4 regions of the Streptomyces cinnamoneus genome follow, and region 1 is predicted to be linked to each of the others. Evidence: riboswitches for the same ligand, from Rfam matches in the RefSeq annotation. Region 1 holds a riboswitch; each other region holds the start of a gene.
What was found. A riboswitch is a leader RNA that binds a small molecule or an ion and turns the genes downstream of it on or off. The one in region 1 is predicted to bind cobalamin.
Positions count from the first base shown of each region.

Region 2: linked by a shared signal. The riboswitch ahead of CYQ11_RS21195 (ribonucleoside-diphosphate reductase subunit alpha) and the one ahead of CYQ11_RS06885 (cobalamin biosynthesis protein) in region 1 are both predicted to bind cobalamin.
Region 3: linked by a shared signal. The riboswitch ahead of nicT (Nickel transporter NicT) and the one ahead of CYQ11_RS06885 (cobalamin biosynthesis protein) in region 1 are both predicted to bind cobalamin.
Region 4: linked by a shared signal. The riboswitch ahead of metE (5-methyltetrahydropteroyltriglutamate--homocysteine S-methyltransferase) and the one ahead of CYQ11_RS06885 (cobalamin biosynthesis protein) in region 1 are both predicted to bind cobalamin.

Region 1 covers NZ_PKFQ01000001.1:1,674,176-1,678,890, reverse strand. Annotated here, with positions in the region: gene CYQ11_RS06890 (cobyric acid synthase) at 1-1,000, opposite strand, end outside; gene CYQ11_RS06885 (cobalamin biosynthesis protein) at 997-1,968, opposite strand; cobalamin riboswitch at 2,026-2,145, opposite strand; gene CYQ11_RS06880 (hypothetical protein) at 2,355-2,597, opposite strand; gene CYQ11_RS06875 (inorganic phosphate transporter) at 2,623-3,876, opposite strand; gene CYQ11_RS06870 (class II aldolase/adducin family protein) at 3,988-4,704, shown strand.
Region 2 covers NZ_PKFQ01000001.1:4,705,541-4,710,255, reverse strand. Annotated here, with positions in the region: gene CYQ11_RS21210 (hypothetical protein) at 82-585, shown strand; gene CYQ11_RS21205 (DUF3311 domain-containing protein) at 748-1,017, shown strand; gene mctP (monocarboxylate uptake permease MctP) at 1,014-2,645, shown strand; cobalamin riboswitch at 3,016-3,146, shown strand; gene CYQ11_RS21195 (ribonucleoside-diphosphate reductase subunit alpha) at 3,318-4,715, shown strand, end outside.
Region 3 covers NZ_PKFQ01000001.1:6,149,871-6,154,585, forward strand. Annotated here, with positions in the region: gene CYQ11_RS26990 (YIP1 family protein) at 1-102, opposite strand, end outside; gene CYQ11_RS26995 (APC family permease) at 200-1,624, opposite strand; cobalamin riboswitch at 1,933-2,149, shown strand; gene nicT (Nickel transporter NicT) at 2,181-3,293, shown strand; gene CYQ11_RS27005 (hypothetical protein) at 3,306-3,500, opposite strand; gene CYQ11_RS27010 (sensor histidine kinase) at 3,595-4,715, opposite strand, start outside.
Region 4 covers NZ_PKFQ01000001.1:6,063,147-6,067,861, reverse strand. Annotated here, with positions in the region: gene metE (5-methyltetrahydropteroyltriglutamate--homocysteine S-methyltransferase) at 265-2,589, opposite strand; cobalamin riboswitch at 2,759-2,968, opposite strand; cobalamin riboswitch at 3,532-3,704, shown strand; gene CYQ11_RS26655 (CoA-acylating methylmalonate-semialdehyde dehydrogenase) at 3,916-4,715, shown strand, end outside.

The DNA.
Region 1 (4,715 bases):
GCCGCTTCAGCGCGTCCGCCAGGCCGCGCTCGCGCAGCCACGCCAGGGCCTTCACGGTGCCGCGCGTCCCCGGCACCACCACCAGGTCCGCGTCGGCCAGTTCCTCGGCCCGGTCCACGAACCGCACCACCACGCCCGGCTCCGCGGCCAGCGCGTCCACGTCCGTGAAGTTCGACATCAGCGGAACGGCGCACACCGCGACCCGCAGCACGTCGGTGCCGTACGGCGGGGCGACCACCGACTCGCGGACCGCCCCGCGCAGCGACACCCGCAGGCCGTCCTCCTCGTCGATGCCGAGCCCGTGGGCGAACGGCAGCACGCCCAGCGTGGGCCGCCCGGTCAGGCCGCGCAGCATCTCCAGCCCCGGCTCCAGCAGCGTCACGTCGCCGCGGAACTTGTTGACGACGTAGCCCGCTATCAGCTTCTGGTCCTCGGGCGAGAGCAGGGCCGTCGTGCCGAAGAAGGACGCGAAGACGCCACCCCGGTCGATGTCGCCGACCACGACGACGGGCAGCCGGCCCGCGCGGGCGACGCCCATGTTGACGATGTCGCTCCGCCGCAGGTTGATCTCGGCCGGGCTGCCCGCGCCCTCGCAGATCACCGCGTCGTGCGTCCGCCGCAGCTCCTCAAGGCACGCGGTCACCGTCCCGAACAGCTGCTCCTGGCGCCCCGCGTGGTAGCCGCGCGCGCTGAGCTCGCCCACCGGCTTGCCCATCAGCACGACCTGGCTGCTCCGGTCCCCGCCGGGTTTGAGCAGCACCGGGTTCATCAGCGCGCTCGGCTCGACGCGCGCGGCGGCGGCCTGCATCGCCTGGGCACGCCCTATCTCCGCGCCCTCGCGCGTCACGTACGAGTTGAGCGACATGTTCTGCGCCTTGAACGGCGCGACCTTGACGCCCCTGCGGACCAGCCAGCGGCAGATGCCGGCGGTCACCACGCTCTTGCCCGCGTCCGAGGTGGTCCCCGCCACCAGCAGGCCCCCGCCCCTTGGAGCTGTCACCGGTTCCTCCTCCTCGCGGCCGACGCCGCGGCGCTCTTCACAAGGCTGCCCAGCGCACGGCCGCCGATGGCGGTGCCCACGGCCAGCAGCGACACCCGGCGCGAGAGCCGCACCGCGCGCTCGATGTCGGCCACCCGGACCGGACGCAGCTCCGCGCCCAGCACGGGCCGGTGCTCGACGCGCCCGGCGTAGGCGAGCGTGCCGCCGAGCCGCACGCCCAGGGCGCCGGCGAAGGCGGCCTCGACCGGGCCGGCGTTGGGACTGGGGTGGCGGGAGGCGTCACGGCGGGCCACCCGCCAGGCACCGCGCGGGTCGGGGCCCGCGAGCACGGTGAGGGCGGCGGTGAGCCGGGCACCGGGCCAGCCCACGACGTCGTCGAGCCGGGCGGACGCCCAGCCGAAGCGGCGGTGGCGGGGCGACTTGTGACCCACCATCGCGTCCAGCGTGTTCACCGCCCGGAAGCCCGCCAGCCCCGGCACCCCGCCCAGCGCGCCCCAGAACAGGGCGCCCACGACGGCGTCGGAGGTGTTCTCGGCGACGGACTCCACGACGGCCCGGGCGATCTGCTGCCCGTCCAGGGCCTGCGGGTCGCGCCCGCACAGGTGCGGCAGCCGCTCCCGGGCGACCTCGATGTCGCCCGCGGCGAGCGCACCGCCGATGGCCCGCGCCTCCCGGCCCAGCGACGTCCCGCCCAGCACGGCCCAGGTGGCGGCGGCGGTCAGGGCGACGCCGGGGGCGCGGCGGCCGCGTACGGCGCGGGCCAGCAGTCCGGCGCCGGCCACGGCGCCGCCCGCGCAGACGAGGGTGTGCAGGGCGCCGTGGCCGCGGTGGTCGCGCCACAGGCGCTGTTCGACGGCGTGCGCGGCGCGCCCGAAGGCGGCCACCGGGTGGCCGCGGCGGGGGTCGCCGAAGACGAGGTCGGCGAGATAGCCGAGGGCGGTGCCGCAGGCGAAACCGCAGAAGGGCATGGCCGGCTTGTGTCCTCACTCAGGGTCCGCGCCCTGGCTCGACGTGACGGCGACCAGAGTCTCCTGGCTCCCGGATCCACGCCGCCCCCGGCCTTCCGGCTCACGCCGTGGCCATCGCTTGGGGGTGCGCTCCCCGGTGACAGTGGCGGGACCGCGCCGGACTCGCACCGGCTTCCTCTGCTGTCGCCGTTTTGGCTCCGGAAGTCCACCACGGCCCGGGAACGGGCGTCAACTCACCCTGACCTGCGATGAGGCGGCCGTGGGGCAGTGGGGCCGGTGGGTCCACCGCCCCGTGACCGGGCTCCGGCCACGGGGCGCGCGGAAACGACGAAGCGCCGGCCCGGCGGCTGCCGGACCGGCGCTTCACGCGCGGGGCTGTCCCCGCGTCAGGCGACGATGAGGTAGATGCCGTAGCCCACGGCGGCCGCGCACAGGGCGTAGCAGGCGTACGCGCCGGTGCGCACGAGCGCGGCCGGGCCGGCGACCGCGGCGACGGTGCCGTCCGGCTGCTCCTGGGGCTTGCGGGGGGACGTACCGATGATGCCGAGGGTGAAGACGCCCACGAGACCGACGGTGACCACGAGGCTGACGCCGAAGACCTGGCCGAGGGCTTCCCAGTTGATGTGCATGCGGGGTTCCTTGGTTTCCGGTTCCTCAGCTCGTCGCCGTCGCGGCGGCGGGAGCTGCGGTCTGGGCCGCGGGGGCGGCCGGGACGGCGGACAGGGGGCCGGCCGGCGGCGGGGCGACGGCCTGGAGGGCGGCGGTGACGACACCGGCCGGCTCGGCGGGCAGGCCCTGCGGCACGTTGAGGTCGTTGACCGTGTCGTGGGAGACCGGCTTGCGGCGGGAGGCCGCCCAGATCGCGCCGGACACGGCCAGGCCGAGGACGGCGACCGCGGCCACGCCCCAGTCGCCCTGGTCGGCGAGGAGGGCCGCGCCACCGGCGACCAGGCCCGCGGCGGGCAGGGTCAGGACCCAGGCGGCGACCATGCGGCCGGCGGTCGACCAGCGCACCACGCCGCCCTTGCGGCCGAGGCCGGCGCCCATGATCGAGCCGGAGCAGACCTGGGTGGTGGAGAGCGCGAAGCCGATGTGCGAGGAGGCGAGGATCACCGTGGCGGCACCGGTCTGGGCGGCGAAGCCCTGGGCCGGCCTGATGTCGGTGAGGCCCTTGCCGAGCGTCTGGATGATGCGCCAGCCGCCCAGGTACGTGCCGAGCGCGATGGCCAGGCCCGCGGAGACGATGACCCACAGGGGCGGGTCGGAGTGCGGGGCCACGACGCCGCCGGCGACCAGCGCGAGGGTGATCACGCCCATGGTCTTCTGGGCGTCGTTGGTGCCGTGGGCGAGGGAGACCAGGGCGGCCGAGGCGATCTGGCCGGCGCGGTAGCCCTTGGCGGTCTCCTGCTCGTCCCGCCCCTTGGTCAGGCGGTACGTCAGGCGCGTGGCGGCCGTCGCGGCGAGGCCGGCCACGAGGGGCGCGGCGACGGCCGGGATGAGGACCTTCATCACGATCTTGTCGGCGTTGACCGCGTCGAAGCCGACGGAGACGATCGTCGCGCCGATCAGACCACCGAAGAGGGCGTGGGAGGAACTGGAGGGCAGGCCCACCAGCCACGTCACCAGGTTCCAGACGATGGCGCCGACGAGCCCGGCGAAGATCACCTCTGGTCGGATGCCGGCACTCTCGTCGATGATGCCGCCGGAGATCGTCTTGGCGACCTCCACCGAGAGGAACGCGCCGACGAGGTTGAGAACCGCCGACATCGCCACCGCGGCCTTGGGCTTGAGCGCCCCGGTGGAGATGGTGGTGGCCATGGCGTTGGCCGTGTCGTGGAAGCCGTTCGTAAAGTCGAACACCAAGGCCGTGACGATCACGATCCCGATGAGAAGCGTGATGTTTTCCATTCACCCAGGCAATCAGTTCGATGGTCAGTACGCGGCGACCGTAGGGACCCTGGGTGAACGGAAGGTGAACGGGGTCGGGGTGCGGCGGACACCGACCGGAGGGGCAAGCCGATGAGGGTTCCAGAAGAGGACGCGAGGACCGCGCGCGGCCGCACCGGGGCGGGCGGGCCCATACCCCCCGGCATCCCCGCCGACCTGGGCGGCGCCTGGGCCGAGCTGGTCGCCAGCGCCCGCCGCACGACTGCCGAAGGACTCGTCGTCGGCACCTCGGGCAACGTCTCCGCCCGGGTGGGGGATGTGGTGCTCGTCACGCCCAGCGGCGTGCCCTACGACCGCCTCGGGCCCGGCGACGCGGTCGGCGTCGACCTCGACGGCCGCCAGGTCCTCGGCGAGCTGGTGCCCACCAGCGAGCTGCCCATGCACCTCGCCGTCTACCGCTCCACCGACGCCGCCGCGATCGTGCACACCCACGCCGTCCACGCCACGGCCGTGTCCACCCTGGTCGACGAGGTGCCGCTGATCCACTACATGGCCGCCGCCCTGGGCGGGCCGGTCCGCGTCGCCCCCTACGCCCTCTACGGCTCCGAGGAGCTGGCCGCGCACATGCTGGCGGCCCTCGACGGCCGCACCGGCTGCCTGCTGCGCAACCACGGCACCCTCACCTACGGCACCACCCTGGACCAGGCCTACGACCGCACCGCCCAGCTGGAGTGGATGTGCCGGGTCTGGCTCGCCGCGTCCGCCGTCCCCGGCCGCACCCCAACCCTCCTCACCCCCCAGCGGCTCGCCGAGGTGACCGAGAAGTACCGCGGCTACGGACAGCGCTGACCCCCGCCCCC
Region 2 (4,715 bases), 3.0 Mb from region 1:
CCGTGGGTGTCGCGTAGGGGTCCGGTGCACGACTTGGCCCTGGAGCCCGGACCGCCGGAAGCGACCACGTACGGTGGCGGGATGAGCCACGCCGTCGATGCCGTCGATGCCGCCGCGATCGCCCTCAATGAGCGCTCCTGGACCCCTTCGGACTACGAGCTGACCCTCGCCCGGGACTTCCTGACCCGTCGCGACGGACTGCCGCCCCGCCTCCTGCCGGGCATGCCCGCCTGCCCCAGCCCCCAGGGCTGGGTGACCCAGCACGTGCTGTGGCTGGAGGACGTGTCCCACCTCGCGGACGGGCTGCTGGCGGCCTGGCGCGACTGGCTGGCGGACGGCCCCATGGTGGCGCTCCTGGCCGCGTACGCGAACCTGGCCCGCTCGGCCGTCCCCCTCGCCGCGCAGCTCGCCCAGGACTGGGCCGCCGAGTGGCAGGCACCGCCCTCGGCGCAGGAGACCTCGTGGTGGGAGGACTGGCGGCTGCCGGCCGAACAGCGACGGCAGATAGACGCCTTGACGGATCGTCTGATCATGGCGGGGGCCGTGGTGGTGATGGCCGTGAACCGCGGGGAGACGGGTCGCTGAGCGCCGCGCGCGGTACGGGCCGGACGGCGGCGGGCGACACCGCCGCCCCCGGCCCCGCGGCGTTGTCATACCGATATGCGGATAGGGGGTGACGTCCGGAGGCTCCCTCCCCTAGATTTCCTGCGCATTACGCAAGTGATCGCGCAGGGACGGAGTCACCGCATGTCGGAACCACCCGAGCAACCACCCGCGGACGGCCGCAAACCGGTCGTGCCCGTTCCGCTGTTCGTCGCGGGCGTATGCCTCGCGATCCCCTTCGTGGCGATGCTGTGGGTCGGCTCCTATGCCCGGGTCACCCCGTCCTTTATAGGAATCCCCTTCTTCTACTGGTACCAGATGCTGTGGGTCGTCATATCGACCCTGCTCACGGTCATCGCCTACGTGCTCGTACGACGTCATGAGCGGACGCGCGGAAGGGGTGCGGGCCGATGAAGGACGGCGTCAACGGCGTGGCACTCGCCGTGTTCATCTTCTTCTTCCTCGCGGTCACCGTCATGGGCTTCATGGCCGCGAAATGGCGGCGGGCCGAGAACGCGGAAAACCTCGACGAATGGGGCCTCGGCGGCCGTTCGTTCGGTACCTGGGTCACCTGGTTCCTGCTGGGCGGCGACCTCTATACCGCGTATACGTTCGTAGCCGTACCGGCCGCCATTTACGCGGGCGGCGCGGCCGGGTTCTTCGCGGTGCCGTACACGATCCTGTGCTATCCGCTGGTCTTCACCTTCCTCCCCCGCCTGTGGTCGGTCGCCCACCGGCACGGATACGTCACCTCCTCGGACTTCGTCCGGGGCCGGTTCGGCTCGAAGGGCCTCTCGCTCGCCCTGGCCCTGACCGGCATCCTCGCGACGATGCCGTACATCGCGCTGCAACTGGTGGGCATCCAGGCGGTGCTCGACGTCATGGGCGTCGGCGGCGGGGCGGACGCGAACTGGTTCGTCAAGGACCTTCCCCTGCTCATCGCCTTCGGCGTGCTCGCGGCGTACACCTACTCGTCCGGCCTGCGCGCACCGGCGCTGATCGCGTTCGTCAAGGACGCCCTGATCTACATCGTCATCGTGGTGGCGATCATCTACATCCCCATCAAACTGGGCGGATTCGACGACATCTTCGCGAAGGCGGGCGAGGCCTTCTCCGCAAAGAACCCGGCCACCGGCAAGCCGCGCGGCTCCCTCGTCCCCGGACCCGACGCCCAGTGGGCGTACGCCACGCTGGCCATGGGCTCCGCGATGGCCCTCTTCCTCTACCCCCACTCGGTGACGGCCGTCCTCTCCAGCAGGAGCCGCAACGTCATCCGCCGCAACACCACCATCCTCCCCCTCTACTCGCTCATGCTGGGCCTGCTGGCGATGCTGGGCTTCATGGCCATCGCGGCCGGGGTGAAGGTGAAGAACGGCCAGCTGGCGATCCCCCAGCTGTTCGAGGACATGTTCCCCGACTGGTTCACCGGCGTGGCCTTCGCGGCGATAGGCATCGGCGCGCTCGTCCCGGCGGCGATCATGTCGATCGCGGCGGCGAACCTCTTCACCCGCAACATCTACAAGGACTTCCTCAAGCCGGACGCGACGCCGGCGCACGAGGCGAAGGTGTCCAAGCTGGCCTCCCTGCTGGTGAAGGTGGGCGCGCTGGTCTTCGTCCTCACGATGGACAAAACAGTGGCCATCAATTTCCAGCTGCTGGGTGGCATCTGGATCCTCCAGACCGTCCCGGCCCTGGTGGGCGGGCTCTTCACGCGCTGGTTCCACCGCTGGGCGCTGCTGGCGGGCTGGGCGGCCGGCATGGCGTACGGGACCTGGCGGGCGTACGACACGCCGAGCGCGACCCAGGACCACTTCGGCAACACGAACCTGATCCCGCTGATCGGTGAGAAGGGATACATCGGTCTGACCGCCTTCGTCCTGAACGTCCTCGTGGTCGTCGTCCTCACCTTCGTCCTGAAGGCGGTGGGCGCCCCGGACGGCGTGGACCAGACGAAGCCGTCGGACTACACCGCCGACGCGGGCGACCCGGGCGTGGAGCGGGAGCTGCCCCCGGCGACGGCGGGGGTGCCGGGAGGCCACTGAGGCTTCCGCCTCCTCCACCCGAGCAGCCGCGGCCGACCGCGCCGCCCGGACCGGTTCCACCGGCCGGGCGGCGCGGTCGTTCGTCGTTCCCCCCACCCCCGCGCCGGGCCCGACGGGCGCCGACCGGGGCAACCTCCCCGGCACCCGGCCGGGGCCGGCCGAAGCACCCCCCGAAGGCCCCCAGCCACCCCTCTGGCGCCCTCGCCGCACCCTTCCCGTCACCCGGCACACCGGGGCCCCCGCGCGTCCTCCCACGCCCCGTGACGGCTCTCCCGGAACACCCCAACACCCCACCCCGCTACCACATTCCGCAACCACTTCATGACGGCCCGACACAACATGTGGGGGTGCCTCCGAGGCCCAGCACTAGATGTATGCTCGTGCTCGCTGTCGTCGCAGGGGAATCCGGTGGAAATCCGGAACTGTCCCGCAACGGTGTATGTGTGCGCATATACCAGGCGCACCTGAAGTCCGAGGACCTGCCGCCAGCGCGCCCACCACCGAGCCTGCCCTTGGCTCGGCTATGGGCGTTGAATTCGTCCGGGCCTCGAGGGGTGGGCCGGCGGACGCCTACGAGCCACGCCCTGGCACACGCCAGCGATGCGTGCCCGTAGGCGACCGTCGTGCGCTCCCAGACGCGGCCCACCCAGCCGAGCGAGGGAGAGCCCCACCGTGACCATCGCGCCCGCGGATCTAGAGTCAGGTCCCGTCTCAGCGAACGCGGAAGCGACCGGCGGCCCCGGGACCGCGCTGCTGCGGACCCTGACCGATCTCACCGCCGACCTTCCGGCCACCGACCCGGGCAAGGTCGCCGCCGCCGCGCTGCGCGGCCGGCACCCCGGTTCGGACGAGGCCGAGCTGCGGTCCCTCGCGACCGAGGCCGCGGCCGGGCTGATCGCCGAGGAGCCCGAGTACTCCCGGCTCGCCGCGCGGCTGCTCACCCGGGCCATCGCCGACGAGGCGGCCGGCCAGGGCGCGACCTCCTTCTCCGCCTCCGTCGAGGTCGGGCACCGCGAGGGCCTGATCGCCGACGAGACGGCCGCCTTCGTGCGGACGCACGCCGCCCGGCTGGACGCCCTCGTGGACGCCGCCCTCGCCGACGGCGCCGACGACCGCTTCGGCTACTTCGGCCTGCGCACCCTGCACAGCCGCTACCTGCTGCGCCACCCCATCCACCGCGACGTGATCGAGACCCCGCAGCACTTCCTGCTGCGCGTGGCCTGCGGTCTGGCCGAGAACCACTCGGAGCAGGCCCTGGACGACGTCGCGGAGCTGTACCGGCTGACCAGCACGCTGTCGTACCTGCCCTCCTCCCCCACGCTCTTCAACTCCGGCACCCGCCACCCGCAGATGTCGTCCTGCTACCTGCTGGACTCGCCGCTGGACGAGCTGGACTCGATCTACGACCGCTACCACCAGGTGGCGCGGCTGTCGAAGCACGCGGGCGGCATCGGCCTGTCCTACTCCCGCATCCGCTCCCGCGGCTCGCTCATCCGCGGCACCAACGGCCACTCCAACGGCATCGTGCCGTTCCTGCGGACGCTCGACGCCTCCGTCGCGGCCGTCAACCAGGGCGGCCGCCGCAAGGGCGCGGCCTGCGTCTACCTGGAGACCTGGCACGCGGACATCGAGGAGTTCCTGGAGCTCCGCGACAACACCGGTGAGGAGGCCCGCCGCACCCACAACCTCAACATCGCGCACTGGATCCCGGACGAGTTCATGCGCCGCGTCGAGGCGGACGCGGACTGGTCGCTGTTCTCCCCCGCGGACACCCCGGACCTGGTCGACCTCTACGGCGACGAGTTCGACGCCGCGTACCGCGCCTACGAGGCCGCGGGCAAGGCCGTCAAGCAGATCCCGGCCCGGGTGCTCTACGCCCGCATGATGCGCACCCTCGCGCAGACCGGCAACGGCTGGATGACGTTCAAGGACGCCGCCAACCGCACCGCCAACCAGACGGCCGAGAAGGGCAAGGTCGTCCACTCCTCGAACCTCTGCACCGAGATCCTCGAGGTCACCGACGACGGCGAGACCGCCGTCTGCAACCTCGGCTCGGTCAACCTCGCCGCC
Region 3 (4,715 bases), 4.5 Mb from region 1:
TTCGACCGGGCGGTACCAGAGCCCGAATATCAGGCGGTGCCAGTGCAGCTTGCGCGGCTTGGCGGCGGGCGTGGGCGGGGGAGGCGCGGTGGTCACGGGCATGGGTGCCGTTTTATCACCGTTCGGCCGGACCACCCGAGTCCGGGCCGCCCGCCCCCGCTGCCGGACGCCCCGTCAGACGACCGGCCGCGCCGCCGCGTCAGGCGGGTGCCGGTTTCCGCTCCCCGGGGTCCGCGCCGGCGTCGGGATCGGCCGTACCGGGGCCCGCCGCACCGGCCTGGAGGTACTCCTCGCTGATCTCCCGCGGCCCGAACGGCCACACCTTCTCGTACGCCGCCCACAGCACGAACGCCACGCACCCCGCGCCCACCCAGGCCAGCGACCACTCGATGGGGTGCCGGCCCGGCGAGTTCTCGTCCGCGTAGCCGTAGATGACCAGCCAGCCCACCAGCGCCACCAGGCTCGGTAGCGGGTAGAGCCACATGCGGTACGGCCGCCGCAGCCCCGGCTGCCGGCGGCGCAGCACGGTCACGGCCGCGATCTGGGCCAGCGCCTGGACGAGGACCATCACGGAGGTCAGCAGCTGGATCAGCGTGGCCAGCTCGGTGTGACGGCCGATCAGGAAGCCGACGGAGCCGATGACCCCCAGGGTGACCAGCGGCAGCACCGGGAAGCGGTGCTTGGGGTGCAGGACGCCGAACGGCCGGAAGAAGACCTTCTCGCGGGCGGCGTCGTAGGGCACGCGCGAGCCGCCGAGCAGCCCGGTGAAGAGCGAGGCGAAGGCGGTGAGGAGGATCAGGACGGTGACGGCGTCCGCGGCCCCCTTGCCCCACGTCTTCTCCAGCACGGCGGAGGCCACGGACGTGGCGGCCGTCGAGTCCTGGTCGAGCATCTCCTGCCAGTCGACGACGCCGAGGGTGCCGATCTGGAGCAGCAGGTAGATGCCCATGATGCCGAGGATCGAGAAGACGATGGCCCGCGGCAGGGTGCGTCCCGGGTCCTTGATCTCGGCACCCATGTAGGCGGCGGTGTTGTAGCCGCCGTAGTCGTAGATGCCGATGGTCAGGCCCGCCGCGAAGCCGATCCAGAAGTGATTGCTCGTCAGCTCGAAGGCGTGGGAGGGGTAGGTGAAGGCGCGGTCGGGGTTGAAGTGGGTGAAGGCGGCGACGATGACGAGCAGGACGGCGGTGATCATCACGCCCCACAGCACGGCGGTGATGCGGGCGATGTTCTCCACCCGGCGCCACAGCAGCGCCACGACCACCGCGATGAGCGCGAGGCCCGTCACGTCGCCCTGCGTCCGCGTCATGTCCGGCCACAGGTAGGCGAGGTACTGGACGAAGCCGATCACGCCGGTCGCCATCGCCAGCGGGATGAAGAGCATCGCCGTCCAGACGAACAGGAACGGCATCAGCTTGCCGGTGCGGTACTGGAATGCCTGCCGCAGGTAGACGTAACTGCCGCCCGCGCCCGGCAGCGAGGCCCCCAGCTCCGCCCACACCAGCCCGTCGGCCAGCGCGAGCAGCGCCCCCGCCACGAAGCCCAGGACGGCCTGCGGCCCGCCGAAGGCGGCCACCATCAGCGGGATGGTGACGAAGGGTCCGATGCCGCACATCTGGCTCATGTTGATGGCGGTGGCCTGGAACAGGCCGATGCGGCGCACGAACGTCACGTCCCGCTCCGGCCCGGCCGGGTCCGCGGGCGGGTGCTCTCTGTCCGGCGTGTCTGCCATGGCGGTCAGCCCCTCTCGTCGTCCCTGCACTCGTAGCACCGGCCGGCCGGCCGCGTCCATCACCCGGCGGGTGTCGTCCGTGCCCGACCCGGGGCCGCACGGCCTGCGGGGGCCGTGCGGACGTCCGGCGAGGGGCCGCCGGGGCTTGCTGCAAGGAAGTGGCACTTGCCACTTCTTTGTTCCCGTGGCCGGTCAGAGCGCTAAGGTGGCCCGGCCGTGGTGCTCGGGAAGACCGGTGCGGACCCTCGTGGTCCGAGTCCGGAGCGGCCCTCGCCACTGTGATCGGGGAGTTCTCGTCCCACCCGGGCGCCGCGTGCGGCGCCCGGAGCCACTGGCAGCACCCAGCTGCTGGGAAGGCGGGACGGGCGCGCTGTACGACCCGTAAGCCAGGAGACCGGCCACGGCATCTCACGAGAAGATCCACGAGGTGCTGGAGCGTGACCCGCAGATGACCCTGCCCACCAAGACCCCCGCCGCGGCCGCGCCCGAAGGCCTGCCCGCCTTCCGCTGGCGCCGCCAGGACACCGTGCGCACCGCCGGCCTCCTGGCCGTCATAGCCGCCCTGCACGTCGTCGCCTTCGGCGTGCTCTTCCTGCTGGTCGTCCCGAACCACTACACCGTGGACTCCAAGGTCTTCGGCGTCGGCCTCGGCGTCACGGCCTACACCCTCGGCATGCGGCACGCCTTCGACGCCGACCACATCGCCGCCATCGACAACACCACCCGCAAGCTGATGGCCGACGGCAAGCGTCCCGTCTCGGTCGGCTTCTGGTTCGCGCTCGGCCACTCCAGCGTGGTCGTCGTCATGGCGGCCCTGGTGGCCGGGGGCACCCACATGGCAGGGGTGCTGATGGACGAGGGGTCCGCCACCCACCAGACGCTCGGAGTGGTCGGCACGACCGTCTCCGGCGGCTTCCTCTACCTCATCGCCGCCCTCAACCTCGTCGCCCTCGCCGGCATCCTGCGCGTCTTCCGCGCCATGCGTGAGGGCCGCTACGACGAGGCCGAGCTGGAGGAGCACCTCGACTCGCGGGGCTTCATGAACCGCCTCCTGGGCCGCTTCACCCGCTCCGTCTCCCGCCCCGGCCAGATGTATCCGCTGGGCTTCCTCTTCGGCCTCGGCTTCGACACCGCCACCGAGGTCACCCTGATGGTGATGGCGGGCAGCGGCGCGGCCGCCGGCCTGCCCTGGTACGCGATCCTTTGCCTGCCGCTGCTGTTCGCCGCCGGCATGAGCCTGTTCGACACGCTCGACGGGACGTTCATGAACTTCGCCTACCAGTGGGCGTTCTCCAACCCCGTCCGCAAGGTCTACTACAACCTCACCATCACCGGTCTGTCCATCGCCGTGGCCTTCCTCATCGGCACGATCGAGCTGGTCGGCGTCCTGCACGAGAAGCTCGGACTCCACGACCCGGTGAGCGGCTGGATCGCCGCGCTCGACCTCGACAACGTCGGCTTCGTCATCGTCGGGCTGTTCGTCGTGGTGTGGGCGGCGGCGCTCGCCTACTGGCGGCTGGGGAAGGTCGAGCAGCGCTGGGCGGCGCGCACCTCCCGCTGAGCCCGCCCGGGGTCAGGGGTGCTCGCACCTGCGGTGCGCGCACTCCTTGCGCACGCTGATGACGGGCGGGCTGTTCCCGGCGGGCTCCTCGGTCACCACCACCAGGGCGGGCCCGCCGCAGGACAGGCACACCCGCGACGAGGGCTCGCGCTCCCGGTCGATCGTCGCGGCGATCCTGCGCAGCGGGTCGGCGTCGGTGTCGGACATGGCCCATCCCGTTCCCTCGGCGGTGCTCGCTCTGCCGGAGCGTGGACGCATCGTCGCGCACGGGCCCTGATCACGTCAGCGCCTTGACGACCGGTCACCCGTCCGGGAGCGCCGCCCCTCCGGTGCCCGCGGGCAGCGTGATCTCGAAGCGGCAGCCACCGGGCACGTTGCGCACCGTCGTGCTGCCGGCGTGGGCCCCGACGATGCCGCGGACGATGGCTAGGCCCAGACCCGCGCCCGGCGGGGTCCGGGCCTGCGAACCGCGCCAGCCCGTCTCGAAGACGCGCGGCAGGTCCTCCTCCGGGATGCCGCCGCAGCCGTCCGTGACCGACACGACGACCGTGCCCCCGTCGCCCTCGCCGCACCGGGCGGTCACCGTCACCGTGCCGCCGGCGGGCGTGTGCCGGACCGCGTTGACCAGCAGGTTGCCCAGGGCGCGGGTCATCTCCTTGCCGTCCACCACGACCGTCGCGGCGTCCACCGCGTCGCCGGCCAGCCGGACGCCGCGTTCGCGGGCCACCGGCCCGATGCCGGTGAGGGCGTCGCCCACCAGGTCGTACACCGACGTGCGGACCGGGTGCAGCGGCAACGCCCCGGCGTGGATGCGCGAGAGCTCGAAGAGGTCGCCGACTATGGCGTCCAGCCGGTCCACCTCGACGCGGATCTGCCGGAAGTAGCGCCCGGGGTCCTCGGCCACGCCGTCCTCCAGCGCCTCGGACATCGCACGCACCCCGGCCAGCGGCGTGCGCAGGTCGTGCGAGATCCAGGCCACGAGCTCACGCCGCGAGGCGTCGAGGGCGCGTTCGCGCTCCCGCGACTCGGCCAGCCGGGCGCTGGTGGCCGCCAGCTCCCGCGAGAGCGCGTCCAGTTCGGCCGTGGCCCCGCCGTCGGGGGCCGCGAAGGAGCCGCCCTCGCCGAACGAGCGGGCCGCACGGGTCAGGGCCGCGCTGCGGGCCACCACCCAGCGCCCCAGCAGCAGCGCCGTGGCGAGCGAGACCACGGCGGCCGTCGCGCACACGGTCGTCACGACGCGCAGGTCGTGCGCCGACAGGAACATCGCCCGCGCCACGGCGAGCGTCCCGGCCAGCATCGCCGTCACCGAGACCACGGCCACCACGGCGAGGGAGACCACGACCGAGCGGCGGCGCAGGACGCGCAGCGCGAGGGCCCCCAGCAGACCCGCGACGGCCGCCCCGAGGAAGGCGAAGAGGACGA
Region 4 (4,715 bases), 4.4 Mb from region 1:
GTCTGCCGGGCCGAACGAAAATCAACCCCCGGGCCGGAGCCCGCCCCGCGTACCGGCCTCGCGTCACGAACGCAAGAGCGACGCGGGACATACTACGTCAACCAGCGGAAACGGCTCCAATCGCCGCCGTGGGCACACCGGGCGGCACCGGCTGTCCCCGGACGGCAATTTGATCACGAACGCCGGCCCTTCTCCCACCGCGTGGGGGTGGGCCGGGGGTGCGGCCGGCCGGGCAGCCGGTGTGCCCGCCCGGCCGCACGGCCCTCAGGAGGTGGCGCCGGGCAGTTCCCCCCTCACCTCGCGGGCGGCCGCGACCAGGTTCTCCAGCGAGGCCCGCACCTCGGGCCAGGCGCGGGTCTTCAGGCCGCAGTCGGGGTTGACCCACAGCCGTTCGGCCGGGATGGCCTTCAGGCCGGTGCGCAGGAGGGACGCGGCCTCCCGCGCATCGGGGACGCGTGGCGAGTGGATGTCGTAGACGCCGGGCCCGACCTCGCGCGGGTATCCGGCGCCGGCGAGCTCGCCGGCCACCTGCATGTGGGAGCGGGCGGCCTCCAGGCTGACGACGTCGGCGTCGAGGTCGTCGATGGCGGTGAGGATGTCGCCGAACTCGGCGTAGCACATGTGGGTGTGGATCTGGGTGTCCGGCCGGACGCCCGCGGTGGCCAGGCGGAACGCCTCGGTGGCCCAGGCCAGGTAGGCCGGGCGGTCGGCCTCCCGCAGCGGCAGCGTCTCGCGCAGGGCGGGCTCGTCGACCTGGATCACCGCGGTGCCGGCCGCCTCCAGGTCGTCCACCTCGTCGCGCAGGGCGAGGGCGACCTGGCGGGCGGTGTCGGCGAGCGGCTGGTCGTCGCGGACGAAGGACCAGGCGAGCATGGTGACGGGCCCGGTGAGCATGCCTTTGACGGGGCGCCGCGTGAGCGACTGGGCGTAGCGCGTCCAGCGGAGCGTCATCGGCTCGGGGCGGGAGACGTCCCCGGCGAGGATCGGCGGGCGGACGTAGCGGGTGCCGTAGGACTGGACCCAGCCGTGCTGGGTGGCGAGGTAGCCGGTGAGCTGCTCGGCGAAGTACTGGACCATGTCGTTGCGTTCGGGCTCGCCGTGCACCAGGACGTCGATGCCGGCCTTTTCCTGGAAGGCCACGACCTCGCGGATCTCGGCCTCGACGCGCTGCTCGTACGCGGCCTCGTCGAGGCGTCCGGCGCGCAGGCCGGCCCGCGCGGCGCGCAGTTCGCCGGTCTGCGGGAAGGAGCCGATGGTCGTGGTGGGCAGCGGCGGCAGTCCCAGGTGGGCGCGCTGGGCGGCGGTGCGCTCTGGGTAGGGCTGCGAGCGGCGTGCGTCGGCGGCGGTGACGGCGGCGGCCCGGGCGCGGACGGCCGGGTCGCGGGTGAGGGCCGAGCCGGCCCGGGAGGCCAGGTCGGCGCGGTTGGCGGCGAGTTCCGCGGCGATGGTGTCGGTGCCCTGGGCCAGTCCCCTGGCGAGGGTCACGACCTCGGTCGTCTTCTGGCGGGCGAAGGCGAGCCAGCGGGCGACCTGCGGGTCCAGGTCCCGCTCGGCGGTGGCGTCCAGCGGGACGTGCAGCAGCGAGCAGGAGGCGGCCACGTCGACGCGGTCGGCGAGGCCGAGGAGGGTGCCCAGGATCGACAGGGACTGCTCGAAGTCGTCGATCCACACGTTGCGGCCGTCGACCACGCCCGCGACCAGGCGTTTGCCCGGGAGTCCGCCGACGGCCGCGAGGGCGGCCAGGTTGGCGGCGGCCGCGCGGGTGAAGTCGAGGGCGAGGCCGTCGACGGGGGCCTTGGCCAGGACCGGCAGGGCCTCACCGAGGCGGTCGAAGTAGGAGGCGACGAGCAGCTTGGGCCGGTCGGTGAGGCGGCCCAGGTCGCGGTAGGCGCGGGCGGCGGCGTTCAGCTCCGCCGGGGTGCGGTCCTGGACCAGGGCGGGCTCGTCGAGCTGCACCCACTCCGCGCCGGCGGCCCGCAGGTCGGCCAGCACCTCGGCGTACACCGGCAGCAGCCGGTCGAGGAGGGTCAGCGGCTCGAAGCCCTCGGCCACGCCGGGCGCGGGCTTGGCCAGCAGGAGGTAGGTGACCGGTCCGACGAGGACGGGCCGGGCGGCCAGGCCCAGCGCGAGGGCTTCCCCGAGCTCGCCGACCTGCTTGGCGGAGTCGGCGGTGAAGACGGTGTCGGGGCCGAGTTCGGGGACCAGGTAATGGTAGTTGGTGTCGAACCACTTGGTCATCTCCAGGGGCGCCACCTCCTGGGTGCCCCGCGCCATCGCGAAGTAGCCGTCCAGGGCGTCGGCTTCGACGGCGGCGCGGTGCCGGGCGGGGACCGCGCCGACCATCACGCTGGTGTCCAGGACGTGGTCGTAGTACGAGAAGTCGCCGGTGGGCACCTCGTGGACGCCGGCCCCGGCGAGCTGCCGCCAGGTGGCGCGGCGCAGCCCGGCGGCGGTATCCCGGAGGGCGGCGGCGGTGACGGTGCCCTTCCAGTACCCCTCGACGGCCTTCTTCAGTTCACGGCCCTGGCCCTGCCGGGGGTAGCCGTACACGGTGGCACGGGCTGCCGCGGCTGCGGTCGTGCTGGTCAAGGAACTCTCCTTCGCGAGCTTCGTGTCCAGGAACCCGGAGGCCTGGCGGGGGCGCGAAGGGACGACGGTCCGGACGGGTACGGCACGACGCCGCGCTTCCCGCCTGGTGCTGTACGCCGACCCGCCCTCGAGGTCACCGGGAGACCGCGCGCGACCGGGTCGCGCACGGACAGCGGGCAGGTCTTCGGACTCGCGGGCACGCCTGGCGCACGCCGGCTCTCGGCCGACGGGCAGGCACCTAATGGCCGTCGCTTCCCAGGCCTGGCGGCCCAGTGCTCATGACGGCGGTCGTTCCCGCTCACCGCTGCGGGGCAGTCCCGGATTCCCACCGGGTTCCCTCTTGCGACGCGCCTGCCTGGCGGGCAGGGCGAACCAGCTGCACCGGCCACCCTAGGCGCTCGACACCGGGGAGGGACAGGGCTGTTCGCATTCCGGTCACGCGGCGCGCCCGCGCCCCCTGACCCGCACCGGGACGTGCGCCGGGGCGCGGAACGGTCCCTCACCGTCCCGCGCCCCGCTCCCCTGCGAGCCCGGGCCCCCTCGGGCCCGGCGACGGGCGGGGCCCCTCAGCCCCGGCCGTACGGCTGGATTCCGCTGCCGCCGCCTGCGCGTGCGCCATGCTCCGTCTCCCGGTGTCGCGCGGCGATCGCCCGCCGGACGTCCGGCACCCTGCGAACGTCCGCTGACCCCGCGACCTCCGCCAACCCGGCGAAGGAAGAGGGCACTTCCAGCGGACGCGCGCGGCGCGCCGTGCCGCTTCGCGGTGCCCGCCGGGTGGTCCCCGGTCGCACGACGACTCTGGCAGTGGCACCGCGTGCCATCAACCTTGGCCTTCTGTCAACTGTTGTGAATCTTCCGCGGGCGGCCTGCCAAGGCTGCGAACGCCGCTTCCACGGGACAGGGGTGGGCAGGGGTGTACTTACTAGGACGTCCAACTATATGTTCGTCAGCAAGGTCCGCGGTGCGGGGAAGCCGGTGTGAGTCCGGCACGGTCCCGCCACTGTGACCGGGGAGTGTGCCGCCGGCGACACGCCACCGACGAGCGGGATGTCGGGACGGCGGGCGGCGCGCGACGACCCGGAAGTCAGGATACCGGCCGCGGGTTCTTCCGTGTTGACCCACGAGGATGGAGCAGACACGCATGGCACCGGTCCGTACCCACGACCCTGGTGATCCGGCGGAGCACGCGCGGACGCCCTCGCGTCCCTGAGCCCCGGCGGCTCTTCGGCCTCCGCGTCCCACGGCCCGCCCCGCGGCCGCACCCCGGTGCCGCCGCCCGGCCGGCCGTGCCCGTCCCCGCTTCTCCTCCGACGAGAGCAGGCTTCCATGGTCCGTGAACTCACCCATTTCATCGGCGGCAGGCGCCAGGCCGGAACGTCGGGGCTCTTCGCCGACGTCCACGACCCCAACACCGGTTCCGTGCAGGCCAGGGTCCCCCTGGCCGGGCGCGACGAGACCGCTGCCGCGATCGCCGACGCCGCGGAGGCGCAGGTGGCGTGGGGCGAGTGGAACCCGCAGCGCCGCGCCCGGGTGCTGCTGCGGTTCCTCCAGCTGGTGGAGGGCGAACGGGACGCGCTGGCCCGGATGCTGTCCTCCGAGCACGGCAAGACCGTCGCCGACGCGCACGGCGACCTCCAGCGGGGCCTGGAGGTCGTGGAGTTCGCCGCCGGCATCCCGCACCTGCTCAAGGGTGAGTTCACCGACAACGCCGGCACCGGCATCGACGTCCACTCCCTGCGCGCCCCCCTCGGCGTCACCGCGGGGATCACCCCGTTCAACTTCCCCGCGATGATCCCGCTGTGGAAGGCGGCGCCCGCGATCGCCTGCGGGAACTCCTTCGTCCTCAAGCCGTCCGAGCGCGACCCGTCCGTACCGCTGCGGCTCGCGGAGCTCTTCCTGGAGGCGGGCCTGCCGCCGGGCGTGCTCAACGTCGTCAACGGTGGCAAGGAGGCCGTCGACACCCTGCTGGAGGACCCCCGGGTCCAGGCCGTCGGCTTCGTCGGCTCCACCCAGATCGCGGCGCACGTCTACGCCACCGCCGCCGCCCACGGCAAGCGCGCCCAGTGCTTCGGCGGCGCCAAGAACCACATGATCGTAATGCCGGACGCCGACCTCGACCAGGCCGT